Regions from separate parts of the Rahnella sp. CG8 genome, predicted to be linked through region 2. Evidence: predicted binding sites of a transcription regulator. Region 2 holds the regulator's gene; the other holds the start of a gene.
What was found. The regulator CRP, encoded in region 2, controls carbon source genes, mostly activating them, when cyclic AMP is high. The targets are predictions, from matches to a motif close to ATGTGANNNNNNTCACAT.

Region 1 (3,160 bases), on a different contig from region 2:
GAATCTGTAGGTTACGGTGTTATCAAAATGAACATCGATACCGACACTCAGTGGGCTAACTGGGACGGTATCCTGCAGTTCTACAAGAAAAACGAAGCTTACCTGCAAGGTCAGTTGGGTAACCCGGAAGGCGCGGACAAACCTAACAAGAAATTCTATGACCCGCGCGTATGGCTGCGTTCTGCACAGTCTTCCATGGTGACTCGCCTGGAACTGGCATTCAAAGAACTGAACGCAATCGACGTACTGTAATTCTTACGCTTCCGGTGCTTGACCACCGGAATGTGAGGATAATCGTCAAAGGGGCTTCGGCCCCTTTTTTATTGCCTGCTTTCCGGCCACAATAGCCCGTTATCCGTGTTTCGCCAGAATCCCCGAAGAGAGAGCCATGAAGCCAAAATCTGTCACCCTCGATGATGTCGCGCGCCACGCCGGTGTGTCTTATCAGACCGTTTCGCGCGTCCTGAATCAGGCTGCACACGTCTCGGTCAGAACGCGCAACAAAGTCGAACAGGCAATGGCTGCGCTGAATTACGTCCCGAACCGTGTCGCCCAGCAACTGGCGGGCAAACAAAGTTACACCCTTGGGCTGGCGACCACCGAACTGGCGCTACACGCTCCGTCGCAAATTGCGTCGGCAATGAAAACCCGCGCAAATCAGCTAGGTTTCAACGTCGTGATATCGATGATTGATAACCTGAGCCTTGCCGCGTGTCGTACGGCGGTGAATGAACTGATGTCACAGCGTGTCGATGGCGTGCTGATTAACGTGCCGCTGTCGAATGAGGACGCAGACGCGATCGCACAGCTTTGCGGCAATTTACCGGCGCTGTTTCTGGATGTCGATCCGCAGGCCGATGTGTTTAAAATTCTGTTCGATCCTCACTGCGGGGCAGAGCAGGGCGTCGAACATTTGCTGGCGCTCGGACATCAGCAGATCGCCGTACTGACCGGCCCGCTCGAATCCATATCTGCACGCTTACGTTATGAAGGCTGGCTGAATACGCTGGCATTGCACGATATTACGCCGTGCGCGGTTCAGCATGGCGACTGGAGCGCGGCTTCGGGTTACCAGCAGGCATTATTGTTGCTCAATCAGCCCGCACGCCCTACGGCGATCCTGGTCGCCAATGATCAGATGGCGCTGGGCGTACTGCGCGCGGTCCATGAGTTTGGCCTGCGGGTGCCGGAGCAAATCTCGGTGATGGGCTATGACGATACTGAAGACAGCGCATTTTTCTTCCCGCCGCTGACCACCATCAAACAGGATTTCCGCCTGCTCGGTCACGAGAGCATTAACCGGCTGGTAGAGCATCTGCATACGCATGGCGATCACCTGCAGTCCTCATTGTTACTGCCCACTTCTTTAGTTGAACGCCATACAACCGCCAGACCGGGTACAGACACTGTGTCGCAGGAAACTTTATCGCAGGAACTGATCCGCATCGCACGTCAGCTCAGCGCGCTGTAAATCTTTTTTAAGAACTGACTGACGCGGAATTTGTGATCCGCGTCCCTTTCCCGCATCCCCGCACTTTACTTACTCTCTCCGGTTACGCATGTTTATATTATTGTGAGCGCATAACAATTTACCGGGGAGATATTATGAATCCATCAGCGGAAGATAAATTATCATCGCTGGCCACTGTTCTGGCCCGCCGTGACTGGGAAAAACCGGCCTCGACGCAGTGCAACCGATTACCCGCACACCCGCCGTTCAACAGCTGGCGAAATGCAGAGAAAGCGAGAAACAACAAGGCTTCAGGAAAAATTCGTAACCTGAATGGCGAGTGGGCGTTCAGCTATTTTAACCGTCCTGAAGCCGTGCCGGAGCAATGGCTGCAACAGGATCTGGCTGATGCCGATGCTGTGCAGGTGCCATCTAACTGGCAACTGGCGGGATACGATGCGCCGATTTATACCAACGTGCAGTACCCGATCCCGGTCAATCCGCCATTTGTACCGGAAGAAAACCCTGCAGGTTGTTACTCGCTCACAGTTTCTGTGGATAATGACTGGCTGAGCAGCGGGCAGACGCGCATCGTGTTTAACGGCGTCAATTCTGCTTTCTACTTATGGTGTAACGGTCAGTGGGTCGGCTATTCGCAGGACAGCCGTTTACCGGCGGAATTCGATCTCAGTCATGTGCTGCATGCGGGTGAAAACCGGCTGGCGGTGATGGTGCTGCGCTGGAGCGACGGCAGCTATCTGGAAGATCAGGATATGTGGCGCATGAGCGGGATTTTCCGCGATGTCACCTTGCTGCATAAACCGGCAGAGCAAATTACTGACATGCAGGTGCGCACGCATCTGTTCTACGGCTTCACGCAGGCCGAACTGGAAGTGCAAGTCAGCGCCGCGGTACCGCCGGACACCGCGGCTGATTATCAGGTGCGCGTCCAGTTGTGGCAGGGCGATAAACCTGTCGCAGAACATCAGCAACCGCTCGGCAGTGAAATCATTGATGAACGCGGGACGGCATTTGACCGCACCACGCTGCGTCTGCCGGTCAGCCGGCCCGCATTATGGAGCGCTGAACAGCCCGCTTTATACCGTGCTGTCATTTCCCTGATTTCTCCGCAGGGCCAGCTTATTGAAGCCGAGGCCTGTGACGTCGGTTTCCGTCAGGTGGAAATCAGCAACGGGCTGCTGAAAGTGAACGGTCAGCCGGTGCTGATCCGGGGCACCAACCGCCACGAACATCATCCTGAAAACGGTCAGGTGATGGATGAGGCCACCATGCGCCGCGACATTGTGCTGATGAAGCAACACAACTTCAACGCCGTGCGCTGCTCGCATTATCCGAACCATCCGCTGTGGTACCGGCTCTGTGACGAATACGGTCTGTACGTCGTGGATGAAGCCAATATCGAAACCCACGGCATGCAGCCGATGAACCGTCTGTCGGATGATCCGGTGTGGTTCAGCGCCTTCAGCGAACGCGTGACGCGTATGGTTCAGCGCGACCGCAATCATCCGTGCATCATCATCTGGTCACTGGGCAACGAATCCGGCCACGGCGCGAATCACGATGCGCTGTACCGCTGGATCAAATCTGTCGATCCGACCCGTCCGGTGCAGTACGAAGGCGGCGGCGCCAACAGCGCGGCGACCGACATTATCTGCCCGATGTATTCCCGCGTTGAGCAGGATCAGCCGT
Region 2 (3,160 bases):
ATGCTGCAAGGGTCGTTTATCTCGCACATCAAAACACTGGTGGTGCCGGGCGGCAAAATGGGGCTGGCGATGGAGCTGATCATGGCGCCGCTGGTGCAGCGCCTGATGGAAGGCAAGAAGATCGAGTAAACTTTATTCGGCTGCAATCACTTCAAAGCTGTGGGTGATTGTGGCCGCTTTCCCCAGCATCAGAGACACAGAACAGTATTTTTCGGCAGACAGGCTGACTGCGCGTTCAACAATCTTATCGGTCAGATCCTTACCGGTGACGATAAAATGCAGATTGATGTGAGTGAACAGACGCGGCGCTTCTTCGCGGCGTTGTGAGGTCAGCTTCACTTCACAATCACGCACGTCATTACGACCTTTTTGCAAAATTGACACCACGTCGATTGCACTACACCCCCCTGCGGACATCAGTAACATTTCCATCGGGCTTGGGGCTTTATCACCCGCGTTTCCATCCATTGAAATCTGATGACCCGATGCAGACTCACCTAAAAATGTCAGTCCTTCAACCCATTTGACACGTGCATGCATGAACTATTCTCCCGGTGAATAAACTTGTCGAAATCTGCTCTCAGAGTACCCTTTCACCTAAAATCTGGCAACGTAACCCGATCGCCATCATGCTGAAGCGAGACAACAGAAGACAGCATCTCAAACCTGTGCTACAAACAAAGCCGAAACATACTTTCCAGTAAATTGCGGTGACGGTTTTTGCGGTTTAAGTACAGAACCCACGGTGATGACAGCAATAAACAGGCTGTTGCACTCCGACATCCGCTTGCAGCATTTCTGGAGAGTTATATGCTGAAAGGGCGCTTTGGATTTGAAGTGCCGTACAGGGAACTCTGAGCCCTGTGATTTTGGGCAGCGATAACAACAGAGGATAATAGCAAATGGTTCTCGGCAAGCCACAAACAGACCCGACTCTTGAATGGTTCCTGTCTCACTGTCATATACATAAGTATCCTTCTAAAAGTACGCTGATTCACCAGGGTGAAAAAGCCGAAACGCTTTACTACATCGTGAAAGGGTCAGTTGCTGTCCTGATTAAAGATGAAGAAGGCAAGGAAATGATACTGTCCTACCTTAACCAAGGTGACTTCATCGGTGAGCTGGGACTCTTCGAAGAAGGTCAGGAACGCAGTGCCTGGGTACGTGCTAAAACTGCCTGTGAAGTGGCTGAAATTTCATATAAAAAATTCCGCCAGCTGATTCAGGTTAACCCGGATATTCTGATGCGTCTCTCCGCGCAGATGGCCAACCGTCTGCAAGTGACGTCAGAGAAAGTCGGCAACCTTGCCTTCCTTGACGTTACCGGTCGTATCGCTCAAACCTTGCTCAATCTGGCTAAACAGCCTGATGCAATGACCCATCCGGACGGGATGCAAATCAAGATTACCCGCCAGGAAATTGGCCAAATCGTCGGTTGTTCACGTGAAACAGTCGGACGCATTCTCAAAATGCTGGAAGATCAAAGCCTGATCTCCGCACACGGTAAAACGATTGTCGTTTACGGCACACGTTAATCCCTCAAAAATTGGCGCGGCAAAACACTGTCGCGCCTTTTTTATGGGCTAAGCTTTACCCATGACGCTATGGCGAAGACTGTTTTACCATCCTGAAGTGAACTACGCGCTGCGCCAGACGCTGGTGTTGTGCTTACCTGTTGGCATTTGCTGGCTGTTTGGCAATTTGCAAATGGGCCTGCTGTTTTCCCTCTGCCCGGCCTGTTGTAACATCGCCGGTCTGGATACCCCGCATAAACGCTTTTTCAAACGCCTGCTCGTTGGCGGTTCACTCTTTGCCGTGAGCAGCCTTCTGCTGCAACTGATGCTCGAAAGCTGGCATATACCGCTGCCGCTGATCATGCTGTCGCTGGCGTTACTGCTCGGCGTCACCGGTGAAATCAGCCCGCTGCATGCGCGCCTGTTGCCCGGTGCGCTGGTGGCGACTATCTTCACGCTGAGTATGGTGGGCGTGCGCCCGATGTGGCAGGCCCCGGTGTTGTTCGCCGCTGGCACAGCCTGGTACGGATTGTTTAACTGGGCGTGGTTTCGTATTTCGGAAGAACAACCGATGCGCGAAACGCTCAGCCAGCTCTATCTTCAACTCGCGGATTATTTCGAAGCCAAGTACAGCCTGCTGACGCAACACACCGATCCCGAAACCGCGTTACCCCCACTGCTAACCCGCCAGCAGCAGGTTATCGACCTGATTGCCCTGCTTTATCAGCAATTACACATGTTGCCCCAGCACGGACATCATCATCACCATAAACGGCTGTTTCAGCGTTTTCAGGTAGCGCTCGATTTGCAGGAGCACATTACAGTGAGCCTGCATCAGCCGGAAGAAGTGCAGAAACTGGTGGAGGAAAGCCATGCCGAAGCGGTTATCCGCCGAAATGCACAGGTGATTTCCACCCGTCTTCGGGTGATTGCCGACGATATTCTTTATCACCGTTTATCCGGGCGCTTTACGATGGCCAATGAGCTGACCGCGCTGGAGAAAATCGCCGCGCGCAACCCGGACAATCCGGTAGGTCAGTTTTGTTATTACCATTTCAGCCGCATTGCCCGTCTGTTACGCACACAGCGGCCGTTGTACAAACGTGACCTGATGAACACCCAGCCGCGTTTGCCCTTCTGGCCCGCGCTGAAAAGCTATCTTTCCTTCAAATCCGTGGCACTGCGTAATGCCGCACGTTTGGGCATTATTCTGGCGATTGGCAGCAGTCTGGGTCTGTTCTTCAATTTGCCCAAACCCTACTGGATCTTGCTGACTATCATGTTGGTCAGCCAGAACGGTTATAACGCCACGCGGGTGAGGATCCAGCACCGTGCACTCGGTACGCTGGCCGGATTGCTGATTGCCTCAGGCTTGCTCAAACTGGAACTGCCGGAAGGCACCACGCTGCTGTGCATGCTGCTGATCACCCTGTTGTCCTATACCGTTCTGCGCAAAAACTACGGACTGGCGATGGTCGGCATGACGGTGACTGCAGTGTATACCCTGCAATTGCTGGCGATGAACGGCGTGCATTTTCTGGTACCACGACTGGTCGATACCCTGATCGGCTGCGCGCTGGCCTTTGGTGGCACTATCTGGCTGTGGCCACAATGGCAAAGCGGTTTGCTGCGCCAGAATGCACACC

Region 1: a site for CRP is predicted at 1,502-1,519, ahead of HGO41_RS16515 (beta-galactosidase). Genes of this name have one in related genera too.

The regions. Positions count from the first base shown of each region.
Region 1 is NZ_JABAED010000017.1:65,564-68,723, reverse strand. It holds gene fbaA (class II fructose-bisphosphate aldolase) at 1-252, shown strand, start outside; gene HGO41_RS16520 (LacI family DNA-binding transcriptional regulator) at 389-1,471, shown strand; gene HGO41_RS16515 (beta-galactosidase) at 1,606-3,160, shown strand, end outside.
Region 2 is NZ_JABAED010000008.1:180,963-184,122, reverse strand. It holds gene HGO41_RS10305 (phosphoribulokinase) at 1-129, shown strand, start outside; gene HGO41_RS10300 (OsmC family protein) at 133-540, opposite strand; gene crp (cAMP-activated global transcriptional regulator CRP) at 903-1,535, shown strand; gene HGO41_RS10290 (YccS/YhfK family putative transporter) at 1,597-3,160, shown strand, end outside.